Regions from separate parts of the Methylobacterium sp. CM6246 genome, predicted to be linked through region 3. Evidence: riboswitches for the same ligand, from Rfam matches in the RefSeq annotation. Region 3 holds a riboswitch; each other region holds the start of a gene.

Region 1 (10,311 bases), 820 kb from region 3:
CGACCCAGGCATCGACCCGCCCCTCGGATTGCGCCCAGATCTCCGGCCCGGTCGTATCCCGGTGGATCGCGACGCCCTCCGGGGCATGGAACTGATCGACATAGAAGCCGCCGCGTTTACCCGCCAGGCGTTGCGCCGACTCGACGGCAGCCGCGACATCGGCCCCGGTCACCTGCCCCGGCACCCCATCGACCTGCGGCACCAGCACGACCTCCGCGCCAAGCGCCTCCAGCATCCGTGCCCGCTGCGGGCTGTTCCCCGCCGACAGGGTGACGAGCAGCGGATGACCGAGCGCCGCGCAGGCCACGGCGAGGCCGGCCCCCATATTGCCGCTGGACATCTCGACGACCGGAGCTGCCGGTGCCAAACGGCCGTCCGCCCGCGCGGCGAGCAGGATGGCGCGGGCGGCACGATCCTTCACACTCCCGCCGGGCTGCATGAATTCGGCCTTGGCCAGGATGCGGCCCGGCCCGGGATGGACGCGATCGAGGGCGATCAACGGCGTGCCGCCGATCAGATCGAGGGCGGACGCGGCGATGGGGTAGGGCACGGACGCGGGCTCGGCGTGGGTGATTCCACCGCCGTCGTTTAGCAGCCGCACCGTGCGCCCGGCAGGGAAAGCGCCCTTCGGCACAGGTACGCGCGCCTACGATCGCCGCTCGGCCAATAGCCGCGCCTTCAGTCCGACCGGGTACAACGCGGGACCGCCGTCGCGATCGAGGACGTCCAGATCGTACCAGCGGGCGACGCACGGCGTGCCGCAATCCTCGTGGAAGACGACGCATTCCCGCGTATCGAGCGGGCCCGGCGGCAGGCCAACCGGGAACAGAAACAGCACCTCGTGGCCCGGGCTGCCCTCGTGGGTGTAGAGGTTCTCCGTCACGAACGGGACGCCGAGGATCCGCACCGTGGGACCAAGCTCGTCCCGGAATTCCCGAACGAGCGCCGCCTCGGCCGGCTCAACGAATTCGACGCTGCCCCCGAGCTGCCGCACGCCCTTGAGGCGCCCGTCGTCGGTATAGACCTCGGCGACGAACAGCTGGCGCCCGCGCCAGGGCAAGCCCAGCGCCTTCACGCGAATCTCTGGTGGGGGGCGCCAAACATTCATGCGGCCTGGTATGCTGCGGCTCGTAAACCGACAACGGCCCGGGGTGCAGGGTCCGTGGCTCCCGGCGGCGGCGCGCAACGCCTCGTTGTCGGCCGTACACTCTACCAGATGGGTCCAACGTGCCGAAAGCTTCGTCGAGCGGGTGTTCTATTTCACCGCTGCTTCATCGAACGCCGACGCAGCGGGCGTCGCGAGCCCTTGGACCCCCTCCGGGCCTACCCGGGCCTATCGGCTGCTCGGACTATTCTGTCGAACAAGTGGAGGCTTTGCAGGGCGAGCATACAGTCCCGCCCTCGGCTGCGACAGCTTCGGTCTCCATGATCCCTAGATCTGCTCCCGAACACGTTGCCATCGGGAGCAGTTCTAAAGCCTTGATTTAACGCGCTCACGTATGCCGAACCCGCCTCCGACTTCGGCGGCGATCGCTCGAGCCGAGATCCGATAGGTGCGAACGTTACGCGAAGGCGTGCTTCCGTTCGGACGTATGAGCCCGTGTCTGCGCAACCTGGAGCCGTGTCGCGGCGACCTGGGACCAGGCCTTGGACATTGACTCGTTTCGAACATTCCGCTCGCGCCTGCGCACGGCGGCGATGTCGAACTGCTTCTGCATCTCCATCATCATTTCCATGCTGTACCCGAACGCCTGCTCGATCTGGAAAGCCAGGTCGGCAGTCAAAGGGGTCTTCTCGGTGAGAAAGTCGGTGAGCGCGTGACGCGTGACGCCCAGAAGACCGGCAGCCTCCATGATGGTCAGGTTGCGCGGCTCGAAGACCTTGCGGCGAACAAACAGACCGGGATGACACGGATTTGCCGGTTGATGGACAGCGTTCACCTGGGACTCCTTCGTCGATTGACACAATCGTTTTCGGATGAGCGTTTTGATCGACTGATCGGAACTGCGGCAGACCTCACGGGCACATGGGCGCAAGCAGCGCTCCATCAGCAACATCAGAATCGCCGACTACCTCAGCCACCCACAGTCTTACTTTATTTTGCCGGTTATATATTTTATTGTCTTGCAGATCCGATCAAATCGCCGATATCAACCGGATTGCAGCATGTCAATCTCATCCAGATTTACAAATTTATTTCGAATAAATCGAGAATTTGACTGTATTAATCTGCAAAACTTCAGAAATATGCATGATAATTTTGATCGCGATACAGCCTGAGCAAATGTCTCCGATGAAACACGATCAGGGTCGCGTGCGCGGTACTGTCCGATCTGGAGAATGCCGATCGCCTTGGCCCGTGACGACGAACGATATCAAGGCATGGGGACTGGTCCCCCTGCGATCGTCACCCGGTCCCGCGCGGAAACGCGCCGAGGTGTTTTCAGGAGCCGTCCATCATGCGTCGCAAAGCGGTGCGTCCCGGCCAAGAAGCGACGACAAGGCGTGGAAGCCCGACCAATGCGCGTTCACCCCGCGTCGCTCAGGGGAGATCCGGTAACGTTCCGGCATCCCGGAGAACCGGTCGCCACGAATTGAGCTCACCCAAACGCGAAGACGCGCTTGACGATTACCTGAGGCCTTTCGGTCGGGGTCTGGACGCCGGTCCGGCCCGCGAGTTCCCTCTCGACCTTCTGTTCGAGTTTCCGCGCGCGCGAGATATCGTAGTGGGTCTGCATCTCCATCAGCATCTCCATGCGGGCCCCGAACACCTTCTCGACCCGCAGAGCCAGTTCGGCCGTAAGAGCGATCTTCTCGTTCAAGAAGTCGGACAGCGTTTGGCGCGTCACGTTGAGCAGGCTGGCCGCAGCCATGACAGTTAGGTTACGCGGCTCAAGGATATTGCGGCGAACAAACCCGCCAGGATGACAGGGATTCCCTAATACATAGGATGAATTCATAATGATTCTCCTACCAGGTTTTGCAAATTTGGCGAATAAGCGATAGAACGAAAACCACTATTTTAGCCGATGCTCCGTCTTAAAACACCTCCGATTTCGGCTCGCAAATCTTACGTGACAGCTCAAAAAAAGTTCCTGAGTTGTCTAAAAGTAAAATAAGTAGATTTTAATTTGCATCGCGCGAGGCGATCGTGCGCCTGATCGCAGGCCGCCCACGCAGGGGGCCGGATATCCACACGCTTGACGTTCCACCGGCATACAGCCACGCTAGTCGGCGACGGTTCCCCTCGGGGATCAAAAGGGAACGCGGTGAGGGGCCTGCCCTGAAACCGCGGCTGTCCCCGCAACTGTGAGCGGCGAGTCCTTCACCACCACGTCACTGGGTCTCAAGCCCGGGAAGACGGTGCGAGGGCGGCGACCCGCGAGCCAGGAGACCTGCCGTCAGCCGTGGTCACACGCGAAACGCGTCAGGCGGGGTGTCCTGGCGGGTGTCGAGACGGCCGTGCGCGAGCGCGGTCGGCGAGGCCTCGTTCGCGGTGACGTGCCACAGCAAGCGCGCCCGCGTCCCGGTTCCCGATGCTTTCCCTTGTCGTGCCGATCCCGGCCGCGTTTGCACGCGGCCCGATCCTTCACCCGGGCCGCCGCGCGTGGACCGGACCGGATCAGACACGCATCCGCAATTGTAATGTTATTACATTGCTATTAGGGCATCTGAACCGGCGGCCGCCGCGCTCGGACCTATCCTCACCATGTCGCGATCCAAACTTCCTCGTCGCAGCCGGCGTAGACCGCTCTGCGGTGCCATGCTCACGCTCCTGGCAAGCCCGGCCGCAGCCCAGGAAACCGTGACCCTCGATCAGCTCTCCGTCGAGGGGGAGGGCGGCGTCAGCCTGACCCGCGCTGCACCGACCGGGCTGAACCTGCGCACGCCCGACCGGACCGCGAGCCGGCTCGGGCTGACGCCGCTGGAGACGCCGGCGAGCGTCGATATCGTGTCGGGCGAGAGCGCACGGCTGCGCGGCCAGGACACGATCGCCGAAGCCGTGACCCAGGACGCCACCGGCATCACCACGATCGCGGCGCCGGGCAACGGCAACGGCGCCTTCACGTCGCGCGGTTTCGCGGGCCCGAACTCGATCCAGCAGCTCTACGACGGCACACGCTTCTATGTCGGGGCCAACACGGTCACGTTCCCGTTCGACACCTGGAACGTCGAGCGTATCGAGGTGCTGCGCGGCCCGTCCTCGGTGCTCTACGGCGACGGCGCCATCGGCGGCGTGATCAACGTGGTGCCGAAGAAGCCGGTCTTCGTGCCGATCAACACCGCGCGCGCGGTGATCGGCACCGACGGCGTCGCGCGGCTGGCGCTGGATTCGGGCGGGGCGCTCGGGCGCGAGGAATTCGGCGACACCTTCGCGTACCGCCTCAACGTCAGCGGCAACCGCGCGGATGGCTGGATCCGGCCGGAGGGCGATTTCCGCAACCTCGCCGTCTCGGCCGCCCTGCTGTTCCAGCCGAGCCCGGACCTCGCCGTCACGGTGAGCCACGACCTCGGCTACCAGGAGCCGGCGCGCTACTGGGGCACGCCCCTGGTCGAGGGTAGGATCCCGGACCTGATCCGGTTCAACAACTACAACGTCCGCGACGCGAAGATTACCTGGTCGGATAACTGGACCCAGTTCAAGACCGAGTGGACGCCCTCGGACGACATCATCGTGCGCAATACGGCCTATCGGCTCACCAGCCGGCGGCATTGGCTCGATACCGAGCAATACACCTACAACCGCGGCACCGGGCTGGTCGACCGGGGCAGCTACACCGAGATCTACCACAGCCAGGAACAGGTCGGGAATCGCCTGGACGCGAGCGTCAAGGGCAACCTGTTCGGCCTGCCGAACGCGTTCGCGGTCGGGTTCGACGTGAACCACATCGACTTCCGCCACACGAACAATTTCACCTTCGACCAGACCACCAGCGTGCCGCTGATAGGCTATGATCCAGGATACTTCCCGCAGAACGGGCGGGCGCAGCCGGCCTACGCGACACAGACCAGCCAGGCCTCGGTCTTCGCCGAGGACCGGGTGATCCTGTCGGACAAGCTCTCGTTCCTCACCGGCGTGCGCCTGGACGTGCCGACGCTCCGTCGCGAGGATTTGCAGAGCGGATCGCAGTTCGAGAAAACCTATCAGGCGCTCGGCTACCGGTTCGGGCTGGTCTACAACCCGACGCCGGACAGCGCGCTCTACGCCCAGTACAGCTTCGCGACCGACCCGGTGAACAGCCTCATCACCCTGACGCAGTCGCTCTCAGGGTTCCAGCTCGCCACCGGCACGCAGGTTGAAATCGGCGCCAAGGGCCTCGCATTCGACGGCGCACTGGAATGGACGGTTGCCGGATACCGGATCGTCAAGGACAACCTGATCTCGACCGTGCCGGGTCAGCCGACCGTGTCGACCCAGGTCGGCCAGCAATCCTCGCAGGGCTTCGAGCTGGCGCTTGGCTGGCACCTCGCCCCGGGCTGGCGGCTGGACGGCAACCTCGCGCTCCTGCACGCGCAATACGATACGTTCAATCAGAGCGTGAACGGCGCGACCGTCTCGTATGCCGGCAACCAGCCGATCGACGTGCCCGAGCGGGTCGCCAATCTCTGGCTGACCTGGGACTTTGCCCGCGCCTGGACGGCACGCGTGGGGCTCCAGAACGTCGGCCAGGTCTACAGCGACTTCTCCAACACGGCCCGGCGCCCGGCCTACCACCTCGTCAACCTCGTGCTCGACCATCAGGTGACGGCGGATTCGCGCCTGAGCCTGCGGGTCTACAACCTGTTCGACAAGGTCTACGCGATCAGCGGCAACGCCGTGAACGGGGTCGGCACCAACTGGCTGCTCGGCCGGCCGCGCTCGATGGAAGTCGCCTACACGGTGACTTGGTGAGGCAGCGGGTCGGCAAAGCCGCGCGTCGCTGGCTGCTGCTGGTCCACCGCTGGGCCGGGATCGCCACGGCCCTGTTCTTCGCCCTGTGGATCGGCTCCGGACTGGTGATGCTCTACGTGCCGTTCCCGGCACTCACAGCGGCCGAGCGCCTCGCGCGCCTCGCCCCGATCGACTGGGAGACCGTCGCGGCCTCACCGGACACGGCCCTCGCCGCCGGCGGCCTCGCGAGCGTGCCGGCGGCGTTCGCCCTGGAGATGCGCGGCGATGAGCCGGTCTACCGGATCACAGGCCGCGACGGAGCGCGGGTGACCGTCTCGGGCCGTACCGGTGCGCGGCTCGGCCCGGTCGATGCGGAGGCGGCCTTGCGGCTCACCGCCGGGGATCGGCCGGATGCCCGCGTCGATCCGGTCGAGCGGGACCAGTGGACCGTGACCGCTCGCTACGACCCGCTCCGGCCGTTCCACAAGGTCGTCTTCGAAGACCCGGAGGCGACCGAGCTCTACGTCTCCGCGGTAACCGGGGAGATCGCCCTCGACACGACCCGGTTCGAGCGGGCCTGGAACAGGCTCGGTTCGGTGCCGCACTGGATCTACCTGACGCCGCTGCGCGCCCGGGCGGAGCTGTGGCGTGCGGTGCTGCTCTGGCTCTCCGGATTCGCCGCCCTCGGGGCGGTCAGCGGCTTGGTCGTCGGGATCTGGCGCCTGCGCCTGCGCCGCCGCTATGCGCACGGCGCCGTCACGCCCTATCGCGGGCTGGCGCGCTGGCACCACCTGTTCGGCTTGGCGGGCGGGCTGGGGCTCGGGGCGTTCATCCTGAGCGGCTGGATCTCCATGAACCCGAACCGCTGGTTCGCATCGAGCGCGCCGCCGACCGCGCTGCGCAGCGCCTACGCTGGAACGCCGGGACCGCTCGGGCTCGATGTCGGGCGGCTGCGCGATCTCGCCGGCCCGGACACCCGGTCGCTGCGCTTCACCACGGTCGGCGGTCGCTGGTGGGTGGTCGCCGAGGCTGTGGACGGCCCCCGCGCTGTCGCACCGGACGGCGGCCCCGGTCCGGACGCGGCGGCCCTGGCCGCCGCCGCCGCGGACGCGATCCCCATGGGACATCTACGGGCAGCGGGCCTGCTCGGGGCGTACGATGCCTACTGGTATCCGCATGGGGTGGACCCGCGTCCCCTGCCGGTTCTGCGCCTGCGCTTCGACGATCCGGACGCAACCTGGCTCCATATCGACCCGCGCGACGGCACCATCCTGCAGCGCCTCGACCGCTCGGGTCGCATCAACCGTTGGCTGTTCGATGCGCCCCACCGCCTCGACTTCCCGTTTCTGAGCGGACGGGCCGCCCTGCGCGACGCGGCGCAGTGGCTCCTGAACCTGCTCGCCGCCGGGATCGCGGTCACCGGGATCGTCGCGGGCTGGCGGCGCCTCGGCCGGACTGTTTCGACGCGGGCTCGCTGAGCGGAATGGGGCAGCTCTTGGCAACCGCCCCGGCAGTCCAGGGCCGCGGAGCGGAGCCTGGATGACGGGGCGGTTGCTCGGTGGACGGCTGCCTAACGCTCTGCCGCCTCGAAGAACCGCGTCCAGGTGAACCGCCGCGACTTGCGTTCGCCTGCGCCCTTCGACCTCAGACGTGTGGCGATGCCAGGTCATCCTCCGCGAACTGGGACGCGGATCGCTCCTCCGGCACGAGCGGCAGCGCCACCGTCGTCCCGGTCCGCGCCGAGGTCAAAGCCGCGTCGATGCAGGCCATCACCTGGAGGGCCTCCAGCGCCGGCGTATGGTCGGCGGCGCCCCGGGAGATCCCGTGAGCCACGTCTTGGTAGAACCGGCGCTGGTCCCCGGCCAATGCGGGCAGGCGCCTCACGCTGCCGCGCCCGTCATGGACCGCGATCCCGTCCGGATCCTGGCCCCAACCCGGGGCGCCCGGAGCCATGCCGGCGAGAAGCTGCTGCTCCTGTCCGTCGAGGTGTTGCTTGACGAGGCTGCCGCCCTCGCCGTGGACGACGAAACGGGGCGATCCACCGGCGACCACCATGCTGGCGTGCAGGACCACGCGCACGTCCGGATAGTCCAGCACCACGTGGGCCCAATCGTCGGACAGCGCACCTTTGCGCAGCCGAGCCAGGTTCGCGGTCACCCGGTCCGGCAGACCGAAGAGCTGGAGCGCCTGGTCGACGAGGTGCGGGCCGAGATCGTACCAGATCCCGCTTCCCGGTCCGGCCCCCTCCCGCCACCGGTCACGGACGCCGGGGCGGAACCGGTCGAAATGCGATTCGAAATGCCGGACCTTGCCGATGACCCCGTCCGCGATGGCGGTTCGGACGCTGAGGAAGTCGCTGTCCCAGCGCCGGTTGTGGAACACCGACAGCCTCCGGCCATGGCGGCGCGCCAGCGCGACCAGGCTGCGCGCCTCGGCGAGGTCGAGGGTGAAGGGCTTGTCGATGACGACGTGCTTGCCGGCCGCCAGGGCGATCCGAGCCAGGGGCGCGTGCGTGTCATTGGGGGATGCGATGACCACGAGATCGACGCTGTCCGAGGCGGCGACCGCACCGGGATCGGCGATGACGCGCATACCGGAAAGGTCGGCCTGGACCTTGGCCTTATCCCGCGAAGCGACCAATCGGAGGTCGAGCGCCGGAACTGCACGGATCAGCGGCGCGTGGAAGGTCTTGCCGGCATAGCCGTAGCCGATCAGGCCGACTCGGATCGGTGCAGTCGCGCTCGCCATGCAGGTGTCGTCCGGTCGGAATCATCGGGGCCACGCGCTTATAGCCCCGCGGCCGACACCGGTTCACCACTTCCGGAGCGCGAAACCTCCGATGCTGTCCAGACGGAGGCCACCGTGAGCTTCCTTCATCGTCATCACGCGCGCAACGAAGCGACCCAGGGCGGCGCGGCACGTCCGAGGATGGCGCCTTACTGGGTCGCGTCGCTGCACTCGCGCAGACGGAGGCGCTCGCAGGCCATCGCGTGAAACCATATCCGGTGCGGCCGGCGTCTCAGCCCGCCCTCAGAACCGCGCGGTCAGGAACAATCGCACGTTCCGCCCCGGCAGCAGGATCTCGTCCTTCTTGAACGAGGTCGAGTTGCGGATGTCGGCGTCGAGCAGGTTCCGGCCCTGGACCCCGAGGGTGATCGCGCTCGCCCCGTAGACCGCCGGATCGACCGCCTTGGTGTAGCTCAGCTCGGCGCGCAGATCGTCGTAGCCGGGGGTGGGGGTCTCGAAAAGGGCGGTCGCCTGGTGGTCGAAGGCATGGAGCAGGTTCACCCGGGCGAACCAGCCATCGGCCCGCAGGTAGACGCCGCCGCCGAGCCGGTAGGGCGGGATGCGCGGCACGTTGGTACCGTTGTCGAACTGCGCGCGCACGAAGTCGAATTGGGCCTCGATGCCGGCGAAGCCGTTGCCGACTGGCAGGATGTCGTACTGGCCGATGATCTCGGCACCGTAGAAGGTGGCGTTCTGCTGCTGGTAGACGATCTGCCGATTCTCGGTGCCGGTGCCGCAGGACGCGAAGTCGTCGTCGCAGGCGAGCCCGGTGAAGTTGCGGTAGATGAAGCCCGTGTAGCGCGTGTAGTAGCCGGTGGCGTCGAGGCGCAGCGGACCCTCGGCCCGGCGGATGCTGGCCTCCACGGTTCGGGCGCGTTCCTTCTTGAGGTCCGGGTTGCCGATCTCGAAGGTCGCGGTGGCGTCGTGCGGCCCCTGCGAGAACAGCTCGTAGCCGGTGGGTCCGCGCTCGACATAGGAGCCGTTGAGGCTCGCCACGAAGCCGAGGGGCAGGTCCTGCAGGGCGCCGATGCTGGCGCTCTTCGGGGCGAAGCGCCGGGTCCGGGCGTACTGGAACGGATCCTGCCCGTCGACCGGGGCGTAGTCCGCGGGGAACTGCGCCGCGATGCTTGACAATCGGTCCACCTCGTAGCGGCCGGCCGCCTGCAGCCGCGTGCCGGGGCGCAGCTCCAGCTCCTCGAACAGGTAGACCGCGTTGGCCCGGGATTCGGTCTTGGGCAGGAACGATTCGAGCTGGGTGTTGATCACCCGCCGGTCCGACTGGAAGCCGAGCGCCCCGGTCAGCACGCCGAACGGAGTCTCGACCGGGACGTGCTGGAGTTCCAGCCGCCCCTCGGCCTCGCGGTTCTTGAAGATCGCCTGGACACCCTCGATCCCATCCTCGCCGATGCCGACCTCGTTGTGGCGGTAGACCGAGTATCCCGCCCAGTAGCGGATCACTTCGAACGGGCCGTCGAGCGGCCGGTACTCGCCCCGCGACAGGACCCGGTCCTGGTTCGGGGTCAGGCGGGTGCGGTTCTGCTCGGCGACGCCGCCCGGGATCGCGTAGATCGCGTCGTAGTGGCTGAACGAGATGCCGACGAAGCCGCGGTCGCCGATCGCCGAGATGCCGACCGCGCCGCCCTGCGACTCGT
Region 2 (10,311 bases), on a different contig from region 3:
GATCCCCTGTGCCGTCGCCGGGAGGGCCGTCAAGGAGGCCCACAGCGCAGCGATCGACAACGCGCCGCCACGGAGCCAGGATCTGCGATCCACCATGCTGCACGTCCTTCCTTCTGCCGACAGTCCGGCTTCACGACTGGGCTTCGGCGGGCCCCTTATCTCCGGCTTGGGGCAGACGGTTCTGTTAGTCAGTCTTGAGTGCGCCCGCTCTGCCTCGCGAGCATGCCGAGCCGCCGCGTTCGGAAGGCAGTCGAGGACGTCACAAACCTGCTCGTGCCCGTGATAGAGCTAGCCAGGGCGGACGGGATTATCGCGGTGATCGGGTTCGAAACGGGGGACAATCGCGACGCGATCGGCTCGCCGCGGGGTCTCACGCTGGCCTGCGCCTCGGCTGAAGATCAGTGCGACTTGGCATCCTGCCAAGCGGCGTTGCCGCAGGCTGCTATCAGAGGCCGACCCAGCCGTCGACGTGGTGCAACAGTTTGTTCGGTTGGCCGACCGTAGGGATACAACGTTGACCAGAGTGTCGCGTCGTCCCTTATGGACAGACCTGTCATTCTCGTTCGGTAACGGGGGGCGCCCCCGTCACGAAGGACCTCGTGCTTCATCCACACCGCCCCGAGGCAGCGACCGATGCCGAACTTTATCGAGTCGAGCCTGCGCACCGCCGCTGAGGGGCTCGTAGCATTGGTGGCAGCCTGCAGCCGACTACGCCTGCCGGGGACGCCGCACCCCTTTGTCGTTGGTGTCCACGCGCCAATGCGTGAGGAACTGACGCTTTGGAACTTACCGGTAACCGGGACGATCCCGGCCGGGCTTGATGGGCGCTATCTCAAGATGGGCGCCAACCCTGCTCGCCCGACGACGCGCGGTCACGATTGGTTCCTTGGCGACGGCATGGTGCATGGTCTATGTATCGAGAGCGGTAAAGCGCTGTGGTACCGCAACCGCTGGATCGGCTCGCGCGCGGCGTCCGCGGCGCTTGGCCGAACCGCCGCCCCCGGGCCGCGCCGGGGTGATGATACCGTCAACACCAACGTCGTCGAGATCGGCGGCCGCGCCTTCGCCGTGGTCGAGGCCGGCAGCTACCCTGTGGCGCTGTCAGAGGACCTGGAAACCCAACGCTACGATCCGTTCGACGGAACGCTTGCCGGATCCTTCACGGGACACCCGCACCGCGACCCGGCGACCGGCGAGACACATGCCATCGCCTACGACGGCCGCGTCTGGGACCGCGTGCGCCACGTCGTCATCTCGCCCGCCGGTCGCGTCGTGCGAGACGTGTCGATCCCGGTCGAGCACGGCCCCTGCATCCACGATTGCGCGATCACCGCGCGCTTCGCGGTCGTGCTGGATCTGCCCGTCACCTTCTCGATGCGGGCTGTGCTGGCCGGCCACCGCTTCCCGTTCCGTTGGAACCCCACCCACAACGCCCGCGTCGGCCTGCTCCCCCGGCACGGCACCGCTGCCGACATCACGTGGTGCACGGTGGAGCCATGCTTCGTCTTCCACGTCGCCAACGGCTACGACACCACGGACGGGCAGGTGGTCCTCGACGTCATTGCGTACGAGACGGTGTTCGCCTCGGCCGGTGGCGGCTTCGACGCACCCGGACGGCTGGAGCGCTGGACCGCCGACCCCACGACGGGGCGGGTCGATCGGCAGATGATCGACCCCGCGGCGCAGGAGTTCCCCCGGATCGACGAGCGCCTATTGGGGCAGCCCCACCGATACGTCTACACGGGCTCAGTCCCCGCCGACGGCAACACGCAGCTCGTCGGCGCGACACGGCTCTACAAACACGATTTGGCGACCGGGGAGCGGCGCACGCACGAGTTCGGCGCCGCCCGTGTCCCGGGTGAGTTCGTATTCGTGCCGGCGGGGCCAGAGGCTGGCGAGGACAAGGGGTGGCTCGTCGGGCTCGTCATCGACACAGCGAGCGACACGACGGATTTCACCGTCCTCGACGCGCACGCGTTCGAGGCGCCGCCCGTCGCTACAGTCCACCTCGGGCATCGGATCCCACCAGGCTTCCACGGAAACTGGTTTCCAAAGCATTGCGCCGGGTGACTGTTGCCGGGCTCTTGGGGCGCCGGCGCGCGTTCACGTGCAAGAGCGTGCGATAGCCCACCTCGCCGCCCTCTGATGCAGCGGGTGTGGTTCGGCTCATTTGCGTAGGGCTGGAGGATCTCGTCGAGCAGGGTGGCGCGCTCGTCGCTGTGTTTCCGGCAAGCGATCCGTCCCGGCCGGGACGGCGAGCCGGCATCGGTTGATGCCGAAATTTGCCGCCCGCGCGCGGAGCAATGAGATCAACCGCAGGGTCGCCGTAGCCATAACTTGAATGCTCAGACGAAGAACGGGACACCCGGCTTCAATCACGCTCAAAGAACTAAAGATACTTGAGCCATGCGATATCGTGTCGAGCCGCCTTGACGCGCGAGAACCATGCTGTCGGCCAATAGAGTGGCGCGATCAGTCCGACATACCAGAGGACCACCCAGCCATAATTCGCGACGCCGAACACGGCGCCCTGCGTCGTCCCCCAGATGGCGACGGCGCCATGGTACAGGAGCCGCAGAATCGTGAGGTGGAGCAGGTAGAAGAACAACGGCGCTCCGCCGAACACCGCCAAAGCCGCGACGACCGAAGCTTCGCGCATCCGTTCCAGCGCGACGAGGAGCAGCGCTCCGATCCCGAGCGTCAGCAGCAGGAACAGCAGCGATGGCGGATACTTCGTGAGCGCGAGGAAGCTCATCGTGGTCCGGAGCGCATCGCCTTCGACCACGAACCAGGGCTTGTCGCCGTAGCCGTTCACCAGCCGCAGCACCGCGAACGCGACGAGCATCAAGCAGCCGAGAGCCATGAACCGGCGCTCGCGAGTGCGTTCCGCGACGCTCGGCAGGAACCACGGGCCAATCGCATAGCCGAGCACGATCACGCCGATCCATGGGATCACCGGATAGGTCGTCTTGGCGACCAGACCCAACGGCAACGCGATCACGTCGCGTTGGTGCAGCATCGCCCAGACCGGGAAGAGCGGTTGATCCGGCTGGAGGTGGATAGGGTCGAGGAGGTTATGGCTGCAGACGATCAACAGCCCCACCGCGAACAGAGCCGGGCGTGGCAGACCGATCAGGGCCGCCAGGACGATCATGCAGACGCCGATGCACCAGATGACTTGCAGCCACAGCGTCGGACTGGCCACGCCCCAGTACAGTTCCGACAGGTAGAGGACCTCCAGCGCCATCAGCACGAGGCCACGCTTCAGCAGGTAGGCCCGCGTCTCGGCCAGCGTGTGCCGGGTACCGAACAGGAATGCGGCAACGCCGGTCAGCGCGATGAAGATGGGCGCGCACAGGCTGACGACGAGCCGAGCCAGGGCCACGGCTGGCAGGGCGGTTCGGGCGTCGATGGGGTCGGCCACGGCCACGTGCAGGAACCAGGTCTCGCGCAGGTGGTCGAGGAGCATCAGCACCATCACCAGCCCGCGCAGGGCATCAATGGAGCCGATGCGGCCTGACGCGGCCGGTGCGCACGCCGACACCTTGGACGTTCCGGGATGCACCCTCATCAGAACCGTGCCGTCATGCTCACGGTGACCCGCCGAGGCTCGCCGACGCCGACCCAGAAGGTGTTGTAGGAGCGCTCGTAGTAGGTCGCGTCGAATATGTTGTCGACGTTGAGCCCGAAGCGCAGGTTCTCGTAGCGGTAGTAGGCCAGCGCGTCCGTCAGGATGTAACCCGGCAAGCGGAAGCTCTCGACGCCGGTGTCGCCGAGCCGCGAGCCGACCGCCCGGAACCCACCGCCGATCCCAAAACCGTTCCAGTCGCCCGCCTGGATCTCGTAGATGCCGAGCAGCGAGCCGCTATGGCGCGGGATGTTGAGCAGCGGCGAGCCGACCCGAAGCACCTCGTCGCGGGTGACCGCCGCGTCGATGAAGGCATAGCCGCCGATCACCCGGAACTCCGGCGTGACCTGCCCGACCAGGCTGACGTCGAAGCCCTGGCTGCGCACCGCCCCGGCGGCGATCTGGAAGAAGAAGTCCGCCGGGTCGGTGGTGAGCACGTTCTCCTTCTCGATGTGGAAGGCGGCGGCCGTCACGCTGAGGCCGTCGAACAGGTCGAGCTTGGTCCCAACCTCGTAGGCGAACCCGGTCTCGGGCGCGAAGGGCCGCGACGCGCTGTCGAAGCCGGTGTTCGGGCGGAACGAGGCGGCGACGTTGCCGTAGAGCGCCAGGAACGACAGCGGCTGGTAGACGAGGCCGGCGCGGGGCGAGAAGCCGGTGCGGTCCTGCTCGGTCCGTTCGTTCGCGACCTTGTCCCGGAAGGTCTGGTTGTAGAAGTCGGTGCGGTTGCCCAGCAGCAACTTCCATTCCGGGCTGAGCGCGATCTGGTCCTGGAGGTAGATTGCCGTGTTGCCGACGTTCTCGCTGGCGCTGTAGCGGCGCGTGAACGGAGGCTTGGCCTGCCCGTAGATGGGGTCGAACAGGTCTATGGCGAAGGGGTCGAGGCGCGGGGTCGAGCGCAGCAGGTTCTCGGTGCTGTTGTAGCGCTCGTGCTCCAGGCCGAGCAGCAGGGTGTGAGCGATGGGCCCGGTCTCGAAGCGCCCGACGAGTTCGGCCTGGCCGATGGCGACGCCCCAGGTGAAGTCGTGCCGGCGGAACTCGCGCAAGAGCGTACGCCCGTCGTCGAGGATGCCGGTCGCGCCGGTCTGCAGGCCGGTCAGGCTTCCGGTGTTGAGGTGCGTGGCAACTCGCAAATGCCAGTCGGTGTTTAAGGCGTGCTCCAGCCGCACCTGCAGGAGCGCGCTCTCGGACACGGAATCGTCGCCCGGCTCGCCGAAGAAGCGCGAGCGCGGGACGAGGCCGAGGCGGTTGTTCACCGCGACTGTGCCCCGGTCGAAGGTCTGGCGGTTGCGCAGGTACTGCGCCTCGAACGTAATCTTGGTATCGGGCGTGACCTGCCAGCTCACCACGGGCGCCAAGAGCACCCGGTCGCCGCCGACGAAGTCGCGAAAGCTGTCCTGGCGGGCGAGGACGCCGTTGAAGCGGTAGAGCACGCTGCCGTCTTCGCTCAGTGCGCCGCCGGCATCGACCGTGGTGCGGGCTGTGCCGAAGCTGCCGAATAGCGTGCCCATCTCGACGAAGGGTCGGGCTACGGGCTGCTTGGTCAGGATGTTGACGGTCCCGCCCGGATCGCTGCGACCGTAGAGGGCGCCGGCCGGGCCCTTCAGGACCTCGATGGACTGGACGTTCTGGGTGTCGGGGGCGCCATTGTAGCCGCGGGCGATGTTGAAGCCATTGAAGAAAATGTCCTGGGTTGCGAATCCCCGAACGGAGTAGAGGGCGAGGTTCTGGGCGCCAAAATCGTTCTGCTTTCCGACCCCGGGCACGTAGTCGAGCGCGCGCTCGACGCGGGTCGCGGCTGTGTCAATCAGGACTTCCCGGGGGATCACGTCGACCTGCTGCGGCAGGTCGAAGCGGGGCGTGATCGTCTTGGTGCCGCTGTAGAGCTCCGGCACCCGGTAGGTCGGCGTGGCGGTAAGGGTACCCTCGACCGAGAGCGCGTCGAGGACCACGGCGGCCTCTTCGGACCGTGCGGCCTGCGCGCTGGCAAGGGAGGGAAACGCACAGGCGAGCGCCAGCACGGGCAGGATCGGGATCGACGCGGAACAGGACAAAGCGGACGGCCTCGGGCAACGGCAGTGGCACGTCACCGCGAACGAGGCCGAAGCCATACGCACGCGCATGCTTCCGCACCCGCCGGGGCACCCCGCCCAGCGCGTTTCGCGTGTGACCACGACTGACGGCAGGTCTCCTGGCTCGCGGGTCGTTGCCCTTCACCGTCTTCCCGAGCGAGGCGGCTCAGTGACGTCGGTGGTGAAGGGCTCGCCGCTTACAGTTGCGGGGGCAGCCGCGGCTTCGGATCGACCCTCACGGACTGATCCTCACCGCGTTCCCTTTTGATCCCCAAAGGGAACCGTCATCGTCACCATCAGCTGCGTTGCTGGGTCGCGTCAACAAGAGATATGGGTTCTGTGTCGCAGTGTGTCTGTAGCGCGACAGAACGATCTCAAAGGCTGTTCCTATGCGATCGGCTCAAGGGACGCTGTCGATGTCCGCTTCCGAAAATTTGTCCGAGCCGGCTGAATGACCGGGATGGGCGCGAAGCCGACGGTCCGCTTCTGGGCGTAGACCCGACTTCCGCTGTCCACCCTTCGCGGAAGGCACCAAGCGTCCGAACTCGACCGCTAGATCGTCCGGAATCGACATCGGAAGAGGTGCGCCTGCGAACTGCCCGGAATGGTGGATGGGCAGCCGAATTACCGGCTTTTACCGGCCGTCCGGTAAATTACCAGAATCCGGGTAAAAACCGGTAGTTCGCCCGCGGCCGGGTGGGGAGCCGCATCGACCGAATGGTCAGGCGCCGAACGGAAGTCGCCGCGCGATCCATCGAAGCTCGTTCAAGCATCGTTCACGTCGGCGATCGGCCGTGTGATTTGCCGCTCCAGGCGACAACTGGAATATGCAAACTTCAAGATGCCGGCATTCACTTAAATTTGTCTGACGTAGTCTTACATCCGGCCTGCCGATACATACATCGCTGTCGCGGTAATGAGGCCGCACGGGAAACGAACATCATGATGTCGCGTGTCGCAATGGCCGCTCTGGCGGCAGGTACCTTGATGGTCGCCAGCCAGGCGGCCGAGGCGAAGGGCTGCATCAAGGGCGCGATCGTCGGCGGTATCGCCGGCCACTACGCCGGGCACGGCGTGATCGGCGCCATGGGGGGCTGCGCCGCCGGCCGGGCGCTGGCCAACCGCCAGGCGAAGAACCAGCAAGTCGTCGCGCCGTCGCGGCAGGCCGCCCCGCCCGCCACCGGTTCCGGCGTGGCACGTCCGGGCCAGGGTGCCGGCGGCTACGTCGGCTACTGAGAAGGACCGGGCGCCGCCGGGATGCGCGGCGCCCATCCCCCATCCTATCGGCTCAAACGTCTGCCTTGCTCTCGAGGATGCGCTTCCGCTGCTCGGGCGTGAGTATCGCCCCGAGACCGGTCATGGGTCGCGGCGGGTAGCGCCAGCGCAGGAAATGGAACTGCGCCCAGTCGTAGAGTCCGAGCATGTCTACTGTTCCAGGGACCTTGCTTGCAGTTCGAAGGCGCGCCTTCTGCCCCTGGAATGACGAGACGGGCATCAGCTTTCTGGTGCTCTCTGCATCCGAACGCAACGACCACGTACTGCGCAGCCCTGGATCAGATTCCGTCGATCCATGCCGTGATCGCGGCATTCACCTCGTCCGGGCGATCCTGCATGATCCAGTGCCCTGCACGATCCCAGGAATCCACCTTCGAAGCGGGGTGGGAGAACCACGGCTGCATGCGTCGAGCCTGTGCCGGGTCACGACACAGGTGGTAGAACGGCGTCGTGACGGTTCTCAGAAATCGCTCGCTTGGCGCGCCTGTTCCGACCTGATCGGATCCGACGAACAACGGGCCGAACGATTCCCGCACGACATGGGCCGGCATGCCTTGGACGCGGCGAGCGTGCCAGCGCCGGAGCGCAGCTGGCGTCGCCGTGTCGTACACGCTCTCGAATAGCGACGGAGCGACGATAGAAGGATCGCCGGTTTGCAGGTCGCGGGCGACTTTGCGGAACAGCGGTGCGGTTTCCTCCGCGAAGCCCAGGGATCCATCGATGGATACCACCGCCTCGATCAGGTCGGGCCGTCGGGCCGCCAGCCGGGCGGCGATCTGCCCGCCCATCGAATGGCCGACCAGAATGCACCGCTCGCCCTTGTACCTGCCTGCGATCAGCGCCTCGATATCCATGACGTAATCGGCAGGAAGATAGCGCCCGGACGGCGGAACCGCCGATCGACCATGACCGCGCAAGTCGACGGTGACGGTGCGATAGCGGGCCTCCAGAACGGGGAGCTGCCAGCTCCAGTCCTCCCCGTCCGCGGTCCAACCGTGAAGCAACATCACGTTGCGCCCCTTGCCGGTCTCCGTGGCAAATAGCTTTACAGGCGACGGCGTCGCTGCGATCGCTGCGCCCGGCAACGACGCCATGGCAATCGCACCGCGCGCGAACCCGAGGAGGCTGCGCCGTGAAAGGTCCGGTTCTGTCGGCATCGTCCGCTTCCATTCATTGGAGCCGCACGACATGCACGGCCGATCGCTTTTCAAAGCTGGCCCCTAAATATACGATGGATAGCTACGCTCAATTACGCACCTGCTAGTGCGTAGGTATATCGGAGTATATCTTGGCGACCGACGTCGATCACGTTTTCTTCGCCGACTGCGCGGCAAGATCTTTCTTTGATCAGGTCGCCAATAAATGGGCGGTGATGATTCTAACCATTCTCAGCGACAACCCTACGCGCTTCAACGAGATGAAGCGTCGGCTGGAAGGCATCACACACAAGGCCTTGGCGCAGGCGCTGCGACGGCTCGAGCGCAATGGCCTCATCGCCCGTCGGGTCCTGGCCACGTCGCCAGTCGCGGTGGAGTATTCGATCACCCCGCTGGGACGGACGCTGCAGGTTCCGTTCGGGGCCGTGTACGACTGGTCGATCAAGCATCTCGACGACCTCGAAGCGGCGAGGCGGGACTACGATGCCAGGAACGCGGATGCGTCGTGATCCTTCGGGTCGCGCCAGGGCGGCGACATCGACCCGGTCGCCGGGATGGGCCGGTCGCGGCCCGACCGGCATGGGATGAGTGCCCGGCACCTACCCCGCGTCGAAGCTGCCCCGGACCTCGCCGAGGAGGAAGTCTCCGAAGCTCGCGTAGAGATCCTGGAAGCGGAGCCTCACCAGAGGCGGGCAGTCCTGGCGAAGGCTTTACCGGCTACCGCGATGCCATCGATCACCGCAGATCCGTCCGCGGCCACGCGCACCTCGACGAGAACGTCCCTGCGTGCGGTCCGATCGAGTTTGGCCGGAACGCCTTGCGCTCCGTACCACCGCTCGATGCCGTAGTTCACGACACCCGTCAGACAGACCGAAAGCTGGCAGGTGGCGGGCTCCGTTGGCTCGCCGGCCCTCCTGGCCCGAGTGCCGAGAGGAGCCCCTCGACGCACGAGCGAAGCGGAACCTAGGCTGCCCTTGATGAACGGACCGTCCCCGGCCGGGACCTCGAACGACGCTTCATCCGCCCGGTGCACGCCGTCGGCATCGGGCGAGAGCCGGATGTAGACGTCTCGCCCGACCTCGAGCCTGCAGGTCTCGTGGGCATCGAGGTCGCAGCCAGTCGGCGTCGTACCGGCGCCGATCCCCTGAAGGCGACCGATTTCGTAGGCGAGCACGCTGTACTCGCCGCGCAGTAGGTCTCGCGGGTCTCGGGTTTCGACCGCCAATCGGACCAGGCGCCCGTCGTTCAGCCGCTGCGTCTGCTGCCACGCCAGGATCGCCGATGGCGAGATTTGGATCGCCAGCAGGCCGGCGAAGGCGAGACCGAGAAGCCGGTTCTTCATGCGACCCTCCCGGCGATGCGGCGGGCAGCCGAGCGGCAGGCCACCAGCGCGACGCTCAGGAGGACGGCGCAGAGCAGCAGGTTCCCCGAGAATGCGATGAGGTTGCGGGAGGCGGCGAGCATGGCGATCGTGAGGCCCGCGGTGAGCGCCATCCCCCAGCCGTACAGCTCGCGTCTGTCTTCGAGGTCGCCTGCCACGACGAGCATGAGTGCCGGGACGATGCCGCCCCACATGGTCCAGAAGGTCGAAGCCTCCCGGCCTGCGCCGGCGACGAGCCAGACCAGAAGCGCCAGTGCGGCCGCAGCGAGAACGAGGAGATCGCCCGTGGGAGATGCTGCCCTCGTGGGCGGACGGAAGCGTGCCAGAACGAACGCCGCGATCGCGATCGTAGCGAGGGCGAGGGCGAGGGCCGCCGCGAAGGTCGGCCGCGCAACGCCGAAGCCGAGCGTGCGCACGGATACCATGACGATGCCGAACAGGCAGAGGCCAACGGCCGCGCGCGTCAGGGCATGCGCACCTTCGCGGACGCGCGAGGCCCCGTCTCCTCGAGCTTCGAGGCGGGACAGCACGTGGCCGACGGCAAGAGCGAGCGCTGCGACGGTCAGGATCCGGTCGGGCGGCAGGAGGAACGTCAGACCCGCAGGCGCGCCTCCGAGGTGGTTGGCGAGCACGACCAGAAGCAGGAGGAGCGTGGACTGTCGCGCCGGCAGCCAGCCGGACAGGCTTGCGAGGAACAGAGCCGGACCCACCGTCCAGAACCAGATCCCTGCTCCGGAGGGCGCGTGCCCTCGCAGCGTAGCGAGGTCGAGCCCTCCAAACCCGATGTCGGCTACAATGAGG
Region 3 (10,311 bases):
TCAGCGGACATACGCTTTGCGGACTTGCACCCTCTCCCCCCGAAAAGCAGGGTGGTGATGACCTTCTCTCCGGACGGGGGAGACTCGGCGGCATTCTCCCTTTGGGCCAGCCGTGGCCGGGCGGTCCATTCGGGCGAGACGATCCGCACGATTTTGGTCTCGCTGCGGAAGCCGGTGATCTGACGCTCCTCGACGGTCAGCAGCTCGAGCTTCCGGGCCTCGCAGATCGCGTTGCGCACCGTGGTCTCGGCGACGCCTACGAACGCCGCGAAGCGCCCGACTGCCAGCCGGCAATCCTTCCTACGAATCACCTCGGCGGCCACCAAAGCGAGATCCGCCTGACGTCGCGAAGGTCCTTCGCGGCGCCGGGGCGAGCGTCGCGGTGCTGGGCCGTGCGGTTCGTTTCAAGCCCAACGTCGCGGGTGGCGCGCCCGCGCCCGAGCCTGCGAGTGCGAAGCCGCCCGGCCCTGATGTCAACGATTCTCGATCCTGCAGGCGCCCTGTCCGCGCTGCTGGCCCTGAATGCCGCAGCGGCGCTGAAGCTTCAGCCGCTGGTCCAGTCGAAGCCGGATCCGCGGCACGACCACGGCATTCGACACGGCCGCCCCCCAGAAGCCGATGGGCGTCGCACCTGCGCAAAGCCAGGTGATCTCCTGGATCGAGCGGGCCGTTCTCGCCTCCATCGGCGAGCATGCGGAGGATGCCGCAGTGTCGGCCGGATCGCGCGACGGAAGCGGGACCGCCACGAGCTTGCCCGCCGAACCCTGCCGATGATCGCGACGGCCATCCGGGAGAAGCTCGAGAGCGCGACCGCGGCCGCCGTGCAAGGCCGGACCCATGCCGATCCGACGGCTGGCGGCGTCCCGGACGGGCCGCTGCGCGTCCTCAAGATCCGGCTTCGGCCGGACGATCTCGGGGTCGTCACCCTGGAGGTGCAGCTCTCCAATGGCCAGTTTTTAACCCATCCGCGCGCCTCGCAGTCGGAGACCGCCACGCTGCTGCGCGAGCATACGGCGATCCATACCGACCTCCTGAGCCACGGCAGCTACCAAGCCGGGGGCATCGTCGGGCAGGCGCGTTCAGCCGAGGCATCGACCGCGTCGGACGGCTCACAATTTCACGCGTCGCCATCGTTCAACGACGGGGCCCGCGCGGGCAACGAGGGCACCAGACAGCAGCAGGACGAGCAGCGCCAAGCGGGCAACAGACGCAAAAGGGAACGGACGGATGAAGTGGTACGTCTTCGTGAGAGCGGCATTTATCTCTAGCGTTGTCACGGCAGTGGCGAATGTCTGCGAGGCCGAGATGGCGCGCGCCTCCGCCCGCTACTGCGTGCCGCTGGGCGTGCTCTACGCCGTCGGCCTGACCGAGGATCAGCAAGCGCGGCTCCCTTCAACCCTACGCCATGAGCTTCGCCGGAACCGCCTATTTCGGAACGGGGCCGCGGGACGTGATCGCTCGCTTCACGGAAGCGCGCAGCAAGGGCATCCGCCCGATCGACCTCGGCTGCATGCAGATCAACCACCTCTATCACGGCGGCAAGCTCGGCTCGGTCGAGGCCATGATCGACCGGCTCGCGAACGTCCAGTACGCCACCCAATTCCTCCAAGAGTTCAAGAAGCGAGAGGGCAGCTGGACGATGGCGGTGGCGCGCTACCATGCCGGGCCGAACAACAATGCGGCGCAGAAACAGTATATCTGCCGGGTGGTCGCCAACATGGTCGCGACCGGATTCAGGCAATGGACCCCGGCGGCGACGCAGTTCTACCGGTGATGCACCCTTCGACCGGGGGCGGCCGCGGGCACGCTCGATCACGGTGGCCGGCGCCGATCCCCTCGAGGCATGCCACGTCCCTTCCGGCTAGGCGGCGAGAGATGCAGACGAGGAACGGTTTCTTCAGTGCCAACAGCGCAGATTACCGACCACTCTATGCGGATGCTGCCTATTGGCCGCTCATACGTTGAGCAAGACGGCAAACGCCACCATCCTTCCGGGGCTGGGAGAGCATGATGAACGACGCACCAGACCCGCCCGACGGCGCGTTCGCCAGGACGCTTCTGCTGTTCGCGGTGACCATCGCGGTCATCGCGGTCTCGGCCTACATCCTGATCCGGATGGATTGAGCGCAGTCAGAGGATCTTGCAGCTTCCGTAGCTCATCTTGATCTCGCCGCGATCCTCCGGATTGAGCTGCGCCTCGACGAAGTTCAGCTTGTTTAGGTCGATCAGAAGAAAATATACGCCGTTCTGGCACTTGATCGCGTTGCGCGGGGTCCGTTCATTCAAGCGCGGCGACGCCACCTGACATTCGTAATAGTCGGACCGCCCGGCGGAGAGGACGGTCAGCAAGCCGCCGCCGGAGACCAACGAGAAGGTCCGCGCCCGGTGCGGCTGAGGCTTTGCACCCTCGGGGCCGGGGGCCGCGTCGAGCCCCACCGAGACGTCCTCCGTACAGGTCATCGGGCGGCGCAACTGAGAGGCTGCCGGTGCGATGCTCAGAATGAGGACCGCACCAGCGAGCGCTACCCTGTGGGCAATCATCGGCGGCAGATCCGTGATTCGTGGGTAGTTCTAACCGACAAGCTAAGGCGTCGCCCGTCGATGTAAATCTCGCCTCCGCGGGTCACGGAGCCAATCAACAGATTTACCGCCGCGCGCGATGTCACTTCATCTGCCATGACCGGTCAAGATGGTGCGATCGACAGCACCGCCTCGTTCTATGCCGGTCGATCCGCGTCCCTGTCGGGAGCCGCGTCCCGATGTATGGCTTGCGGCGGCTTCCGCCGGCCCGCGTGGTCGCGGGCGGCCACGCTCGCAGCGGGATGGACACGCGCTGCGAGCGGGTGGTGCCGGGGCGCAGGCTTGCGGCAAGGGGAGGGACCCGCGCCGGAAGCGCGATCCGGATCCGGCAAGGCCGTTCGGATCGTTGTGCGCAGCGCTAACGCGTCGGCGCAGCCGGGCCGGCCGCGTAGCTCGACACCGTCGGGGGCAGGGCGGCGGGCGCCGGCGTTTCCGCCTTGGCGGCGCGGGAGTTGCGCTTCTCGTAGAAGGCATTGCCGCCGGCTACGGCCACGTAGTGCATGTTCGTGTACGGGAAGTGGTGGCCGGCCGTGTGGAAATACATCGCCTTCCCGACCTTCGGGTGACGCTCGCCCGCCAGCACCGCGTCGGCGGCATCCGCCACCTTTTGGAGGTCGCGGTCCTGCATCGGCTTGGTCAGGACGCCGGGGGCGAACTGCCCGGGCTGCCCGACCACCGCACAGATGCCGCCCGGGAAGATCGCGGCCTCCATCCGGTTCATGACCACGGTGCCGACGGCCAGCAGACCGGATTCGTCGCTGCGGTTCGATTCGAAATACATGGCCCGGCCGAGGCAGTCGCGCTCGGCGTCGGTGACCACCATCGACGGCTTGCGGCCGGGGATCGATCCTGTGGTCAGGGGTGACGCGGTGTTGCACGCACCGAGGCCGCCGGCGAGCGCCAGCGCGACCAGCCCCGAAACGGTCTTGATCCTCTCGCTACCCTGCATGCATCAGCGCTCCGTCCTCCGGCCTCGGGGCAGGGCGATCGCCCTGCCCGGCGTCGCCACTCTCGATCGTTGTACGCGCCAAGCTTGTGTGCACGTTCGCGGCGAGGATGTGGCGGGCCGGCATGCGTGGATCGCCCCGAACGCCGGTCGGCCCGCGCTGGCGGACCACGGACAGCCCTGGAACGCGGCCCCTCGCGGGACGGACCGGAGCCGCAGCGGGAGCCGCAGGTCCGGGCGGAAAAGCTTCGCGATACCATTAGCGTAGCATCGCCCGGAGCCGTCCGGGATCGGAGGGACGAGTCCCCCGGTCGGCGGCCTCGTTCGGCTGGAACGAGAGCCGGCCGAGGGCCCGGTGTCATCCGATAGACACACACGCCGCCAACCGGTGCCGGGACGTTGACGGGACCCAAGCCTTGGCTCGAAGGTGGCCGGGACGGTTCCCTTCGGGGATCAAAAGGGAACGCGGTGAGGGGTCTTCCCCGAATCCGCGGCTGCCCCCGCAACTGTAAGCGGTGAGCCTTCTCGTCACCACGTCACTGGGCCGCCTCGCCCGGGAAGACGACGAGAGGGCGGCGACCCGTGAGCCAGGAGACCTGCCGTCAGTCGTGGTCACACGCGAAACGCGCTGGGCGGGGTGTCCTGGCGGGTGCCGGGACGCCCGCGCGAGCGCGGTCGGCGCGGCCTCGTTCGCGGTGACGTGCCACTGCCGTCGCCCGAGGTCCCGTGTCCCGTCCTGTGCCGCGCTTGACGCTCTCGAAACTGGCCGTGCTGACGGCCCTGGCGCTGCTGCCCCCGGCGGCCTCCGCCCGGGACGGATCCCGGCCGAGCCAGGACACCGAGGCGACGCTCGACGAGATCTCGGTCACCGCAGAGCCTTCCGGGGCCCCGCGGGGCGGTGCCGCCGCGAGTGCGGGCTATGTCAGCGGCGTGACCGGCATCGGCGGCCCGCTCCTGCCCGTGGCTTCCGCCAGCGCGGGGGTGATCACGGGCGCCCAGCTCAACAGCCGGCCGGTGACGCGTCCCGGCGAGGTGCTGGAGGCGGTGCCGGGCCTGATCGTCACCCAGCATAGCGGGGAGGGGAAGGCCAACCAGTTCTTCCTGCGCGGCTTCAACCTCGACCACGGTACCGACATCGCCCTGTTCCTGGACGGCATGCCGCTCAACATGCGCACCCACGCCCACGGGCAGGGCTATGCCGACATCAACTTCCTGATCCCCGAACTCGTCGGCGCGGTGGAGTTCCACAAGGGGCCGTACTTCGTACGCGACGGCGATTTCGCCTCCGCCGGCTCGGTGCGGATCGACTATCTCGACACCGTCCAGAAAAACCTCGCGCTCACCGCCATCGGCAGCTTCGGCTACAAGCGCGCGCTCACCATCGCCTCGACCCCGATCGGGGACGGCAACCTCCTGGTCGCGGCCGACGCACAGGTCTACGACGGTCCGTGGGTGGTCCCGGACGCCCTGCGCAAGATCAGCACCGTCGCCCGCTACAGCCAGGGCACGGCGCTCGACGGCTTCTCGGTCACGGGCATGGCCTATGCCAGCCGCTGGACCGCCACCAACCAGATCCCCGAGCGGGCCGTCGCTCAGGGGCTGATCGGCCGATACGGCACGATCAACCCCACGGATGGCGGGGATACGAGCCGCCTCTCGCTGTCCGGCCGCTTCAGCAGCACCGACGACACAGGCGTGACCCGGGCCTCGGCCTACGTGATCCGCTCGCAGCTCAACCTGTTCAACGACTTCACTTATGTCCTCAACGACCCCGTCGCGGGCGACCAGTTCCACCAGCTCGACCAGCGCATCATCGGCGGCGGCGAGGCGCTGCACATCTTCCAGGGCGCGTTGTTCGGGCGTCCGATGGAGAACGAGGTCGGCGTGCAGACCCGGACCGACAGCATCCGGGTCGGGCTGTTCAACACGACGAACCGGCAATACCGCTCGGGCGTGCTCGACGATCGGGTGCTGGAGACGAGCGGGGCCTTCTATTTCGACAACCGGGTGCGCTGGACCGACTGGCTGCGCACCAGCCTCGGCTTCCGCGCCGACGGCTATGATGCCCGCGTCGCCTCGGACACGCCGGCCAATTCGGGCCGGGCCCGCGACGGCATCGTCAATCCTAAGCTCGGCCTGACCCTCGGACCGTGGTTCGACACCGAGTTCTACGTGAATTACGGCGGCGGCTTCCACTCGAACGACGTGCGCGGGGTGACTGCCACGGTCGATCCGGCAAGCCCCCTGTTCAACATCGGCCGCGCGCCGTTCCTGGTGCCCTCGACCGGCTACGAGGTCGGGCTGCGCAACCGCTCGATCGCCGGGCTGGAGACCAGCCTCGCCTTGTTCCGGCTCGACTTCGCGTCCGAAAACCTGTTCCAGGGCGACACCGGCACCACGGAGCCGAGCCGCCCGACCCGGCGCTTCGGCGTCGAGTGGACGAACCGCTACGCGCTGACGCCGTTCCTGTCGCTGGAGGGCGATCTGACGATCACCAACGCCCGGTTCTCCGATTCCGACCCGGTCGGCACCCGGGTGCCGGAGGCGCCTACCACCATCGCGTCGGCCGGCATCACCTTCGGCGCGCCGCTCGGCTGGTTCGGCTCCCTGCGGTTCCGGTATTTCGGGCCGCGCCCGCTGATCGAGGACAATTCCATCCGCTCGCGCCCGACCGCCCTGTTCAACGGCCGGGTCGGCTACGCCTTCGAGAACGGGGTCAGCGTCTCCCTCGACGTGCTGAACCTGACCAACAGCAAGTCCGACCAGATCACCTACGCCTACGTCTCGCGCCTGCCCGGGGAGCCCGCCGAGGGCCTGACCGACCGCGTGTTCCACCCGGCCGAGCCCACGGCCGTGCGCCTCACCATCGCGGGCCGGTTCTGAGCGCGGCCGATTCTGAGCGCGACCCCGGGGCCCGGAGGGGATCCGGCTCAGTGCTGGCCCTGCCCGGACGCCAGGATGGCCACGCCCACCGCGATGATCGCGATCCCCACTAGCATGGTCGGGCTGATCGCCTCGCCGTACAGCCACGCGCCGCCGAGTGCGGCGCCGATCATGCCGACCCCGGACCAGATCGCGTAGACCACCCCGATCGGCAGCATGTCCATGCTGCTCGACATCAGCCATAGGGCGGTGCCGTAGCCGACCGCCACGATCAGGGTGGGGCCCGGCTTGGTCAGGCCGTCGGCGGCCTTCAGCGCCAGGGTGGCGGTGACCTCCGCGCCGATCGCGAGCCCGAGGATCAGGAAAGGGTTCATCGCGCGGAAGACCTTTTGTGCAGGCGCGGAGCCAGTCTCAAGTGAAAATCGGTTCTTCGGATCGGCAAGGACGATCAGGGGAGGACGGTGGGTTGCAGTTTGTGCGCGGCAGCCTCCTCCCATAAGGTGCCGCCGGCGTTCGGGAGCCCTTTTCCGTCGAATCGATGAAGATTTTCGAATCCTCCGCACTAGGCACGCGCGGCTGAGCGCCGAATTCGACGTCCGACCGGGTTGGCCCTTCGTTAACGCCTCCTCATCATGGTCGCCGCCCGTGCCAAGGCCCCGATCGACGGCGCCACGACAGTGCCGATCCAGAGCGATACCAATCCACCATGACTGCGTCGCCCGCGATCCCGGAAGCTTCGGCCCGCCCCCGTCCGGGCCGCCAGCGGGGCATGCGCTGGGGCCTGATCGCCGCGGCCGGCGGCGGCGTGGCGGCGGGCTGCGCCTGGACCGCCACCGCACTGATCAACGTCCCGAATCCGGTCACGCTGGCAGCCCTGGCGGTCATCGAGCCGTCCGCGATCGGCCCCTGGTTCCCCAGCCGGGTGGTGCAGGCGCCCGAACGGGCCCGCGACCTGGCGTTCCGGCCGAGCCCGATCCTGGAGCGCGTCTCCTGGAAGGGCCGGACGGTTCCGCTCGCGACGATGCTGGCGGAGACGCACACCAACGCCTTCCTGGTGGTGCAGGACGGCGTCCTGATCCACGAATGGCAGCGGCCGGGCACAGGACCGGCGACGCTGTTCCCGTCCTGGTCGGTGGCGAAGTCGATCGTGTCGCTGCTGGTCGCCACCGCGGTGGCGGGCGGCAAGCTCGCGGAGACCGACCGGGTCTCGGCCCTGCTGCCCGAACTGCGCCACGGCGCGGTCTTCGGCCAGATCACCGTGCGCGACCTCCTCGACATGACGAGCGGGATCGCCGTGCCGGAGAACTACGACCCGCAGCATCCGCTGACCGGCACCGCCGGGATGTACCTGACGCGCGACATCACTGCCTTCGTCCGCGACAACGCCCATCTGGCGTTCAAGCCCGGCAGCCAGGGCCGCTACCGCAGCATCGACACCGAGTTGCTCGGCCTGATCCTGGCGCGGGTCGAGGGCAAGCCCCTGGCGAACCTCCTCTCCGAGCGGATCTGGAAGCCGATGGGCGCCCAGGCCGACGCGACCTGGAATCTCGACCGGGCCGGCGGGATCGAGAAGGCGTTCTGCTGCATCAACGCCACGCCCCGCGACTTCGCCCGCCTTGGGCTTCTGGTGGCCGACCAGGGCTTGGCGGGCCAGAACCGCATCATCCCGGCTCGCTGGATCGACCGGATCGAGACGCCGGCCCGCCGGGCGGTCGATGGCTGGCAGTATTCGGCCCAGTGGTGGCATGCCCCCGGGGGCGACGACAGCGACATCTCGGCGATCGGCGTCTACGGCCAGTACGTCTACGTCGACCGCGAGACTGGGACCGTGATCGTGAAGCTCAGCGACCACGGCGCCGAGCAGGATGAGGTCGACACATTGTCGGTGATGCAGGCCATCGCCCGCGATCTCGCTGCCCGCCGCACGGCCCGTTGACCCGGGCGCGCCACCCTATCGGCGGCCCGGAGGGCAGGGGGACCCGGAAGGCCCTCAGTCAGGCCTCGGTCTGACCCGAGCCTGATGCGCGCCGGCGCCAGGCGAGGTGGAACAACCGGGTCAGGGACCCGAACCGCCCGTTGCGGACGAACCGGCGGCCCACATTGGCCCAGGCGATGGAGGTCACCGGTGTGGCCGGGTCGACGAGGGCGCTGAGCGCGCGCGTGTAATCGAGCACCAGACCGGGGGTCCAGGTCATCGACCGGGCACCGTTGCGCAGCAGCGCCGCGGCCCAGAATTCCGGGCTCGTCAGCGCGTTGGCGAGGCTCCGCCAGGGATGCCCCCCGCGGCTGAACGCGCCCTCCACGGCGACATCCAGGGCGCGGGCGACCGTGGTCGAACAGTTGCGGCTGATGAAGTTGTAGGTCGTGTCGCCGCGATAGGCGTCCCAGAACGCCCGCAGCCGGAGGCCGTCGACGCCGTTGAGTGTGACCGCGACGGTGGCCTCGCACCAATCCGCGACCTCCGCGCGATGCGACGGCAGGAACCGGCCGGGGACGTCGTTCTCGGGACCGGCGCGCAGGCTCGACCGGAGGTTGGCCGGCGAGCGGTCGATCTCCACCGCGGGGTAGTGGCTGATATAGAGGTCGCCCGCCAGTTCGAGGGCGGCGTGGCCGGTGGAGTACCGCCCCGCCACGTCGACGGAGGCGACGTAGCGCCGGACCAGCCGCTGCGTGGCCGGCGTCGTGGCCTGGCCGGTCGGCGTCCAGACATAGACGGTCAAGCTGTCGGAGTTCAGGGCCGACGCCCCCTCCAGCACCGGCTCCGGGGCCGTCCGCCGGGTCCGCAGGCCCGCCAAGGCCAACCGCAGGCCGTTGATGACCAGGAACATCCCGATGCAGTAGCCCACGGTGCCGACGTACCAGGTCGGCCAAGGCTGCAGGTGGAACACGCCGAAGGCGACGCCCAGCGCGCCGAGCGCCACAGAGGTCCGCCATTCGGGGAATTTCAGCAGGTAGGCGAGGACGATCCGGATCATGCCGTCGACCAGGAAGACGGTGCCGAACAGCATCGCCAGCAGGAAGAAGCTCGAGGCCGAGGCCATCATGATCAGGATGGCCGCCAAGGCCAGGAACAGGCCCTTGAAGATCCGCAGCCGCCGGGCCGCCCCCGCGGCGATCAGGCCGGCGCCGAGCGAACCGAGGGCGTCCACCAGCAGGAGCAGGCCGAACCAGCGCTCCGGGATATGGACCGCCCCCGCGAGGGCATCGATCATCACGGCGACGCCCAGCAGGGCCAGGGCCACGCCGGCGGCCAGGATCAGGTGCGCATGGCGGCGGACCGCATCGCCCCCGACCAGCACCTGCCACAGGGGAGCCATCCGGGCGCCGCCCTCCCGGATCGGACGATCCAGATCGAGGCCGTCAGGTCGGGTTATCACGGATGAGCGATGGGACATGAAGGTCGTCTTCGAAAGCGCGCGTGCGACCCGCACCTTTCACGACTCGACTGATGACTTTGTTAAAGCATGCGCGGCCGCCGCGCTTCCAGAGATGGTATCCAGAGGGCACACACGGATTTGCCGAACCATCCGGCAAGACGAGATCCGGGATATGACGCGCGTTCCGTACGAACAAGGCACTGCTCCCAAACCTCGACCCGGCGCAGATAGGTCCGTGTGAACCAGAACCGGCGGACCGTCCGATCCGCCGAGCCCCAGATCCGACAGCTCGTAGGCGATCTGAGCGGAGGCGTTGCACCGGTCGGTCTCGAATTCGGTCGAGCTTCCGGGGGAGAACGAGAGCTGATACGGACCGAACCGGTCTGCATTCGCCAGTGGCGGCCGCCGATACCGACGCTGACGGCCGACGTCAGGTCGTACGGGAGGATACCCTCTGCGAAGTAGCCATCCTCGTTACCCTATTACGAGTTCGTGTTGATGCCGGGCCGGAGCCAGTGGCCCTCA

The links. A riboswitch is a leader RNA that binds a small molecule or an ion and turns the genes downstream of it on or off. The one in region 3 is predicted to bind cobalamin.
Region 1: linked by a shared signal. The riboswitch ahead of ACYQPG_RS22775 (TonB-dependent receptor) and the one ahead of ACYQPG_RS18890 (TonB-dependent receptor) in region 3 are both predicted to bind cobalamin.
Region 2: linked by a shared signal. The riboswitch ahead of ACYQPG_RS31415 (TonB-dependent siderophore receptor) and the one ahead of ACYQPG_RS18890 (TonB-dependent receptor) in region 3 are both predicted to bind cobalamin.

Annotation. Positions count from the first base shown of each region.
Region 1 is NZ_JBTXKY010000001.1:4,704,352-4,714,662, reverse strand. It holds gene ACYQPG_RS22795 (PLP-dependent cysteine synthase family protein) at 1-550, opposite strand, end outside; gene ACYQPG_RS22790 (NUDIX hydrolase) at 647-1,075, opposite strand; gene ACYQPG_RS22785 (HigA family addiction module antitoxin) at 1,563-2,057, opposite strand; gene ACYQPG_RS22780 (HigA family addiction module antitoxin) at 2,601-2,960, opposite strand; cobalamin riboswitch at 3,222-3,417, shown strand; gene ACYQPG_RS22775 (TonB-dependent receptor) at 3,710-5,893, shown strand; gene ACYQPG_RS22770 (PepSY domain-containing protein) at 5,890-7,350, shown strand; gene ACYQPG_RS22765 (oxidoreductase) at 7,517-8,620, opposite strand; gene ACYQPG_RS22760 (TonB-dependent receptor) at 8,903-10,311, opposite strand, start outside.
Region 2 is NZ_JBTXKY010000003.1:241,945-252,255, forward strand. It holds gene ACYQPG_RS31400 (hypothetical protein) at 1-96, opposite strand, end outside; gene ACYQPG_RS31405 (8'-apo-carotenoid 13,14-cleaving dioxygenase) at 634-2,070, shown strand; gene ACYQPG_RS31410 (DUF1624 domain-containing protein) at 2,390-3,544, opposite strand; gene ACYQPG_RS31415 (TonB-dependent siderophore receptor) at 3,571-5,736, opposite strand; cobalamin riboswitch at 5,790-5,998, opposite strand; gene ACYQPG_RS31420 (hypothetical protein) at 6,640-6,933, shown strand; gene ACYQPG_RS31425 (hypothetical protein) at 6,986-7,120, opposite strand; gene ACYQPG_RS31430 (alpha/beta fold hydrolase) at 7,251-8,129, opposite strand; gene ACYQPG_RS31435 (winged helix-turn-helix transcriptional regulator) at 8,261-8,638, shown strand; gene ACYQPG_RS31440 (GDYXXLXY domain-containing protein) at 8,809-9,471, opposite strand; gene ACYQPG_RS31445 (DUF2157 domain-containing protein) at 9,468-10,311, opposite strand, start outside.
Region 3 is NZ_JBTXKY010000001.1:3,880,871-3,891,181, reverse strand. It holds gene ACYQPG_RS18920 (hypothetical protein) at 1-323, opposite strand, end outside; gene ACYQPG_RS18915 (hypothetical protein) at 474-683, opposite strand; gene ACYQPG_RS18910 (hypothetical protein) at 771-1,268, shown strand; partial or broken gene ACYQPG_RS18905 (transglycosylase SLT domain-containing protein) at 1,228-1,774, shown strand; gene ACYQPG_RS18900 (hypothetical protein) at 2,131-2,436, opposite strand; gene ACYQPG_RS18895 (cell wall hydrolase) at 2,939-3,529, opposite strand; cobalamin riboswitch at 3,947-4,144, shown strand; gene ACYQPG_RS18890 (TonB-dependent receptor) at 4,385-6,409, shown strand; gene ACYQPG_RS18885 (DMT family transporter) at 6,457-6,783, opposite strand; gene ACYQPG_RS18880 (serine hydrolase domain-containing protein) at 7,116-8,345, shown strand; gene ACYQPG_RS18875 (HdeD family acid-resistance protein) at 8,404-9,726, opposite strand.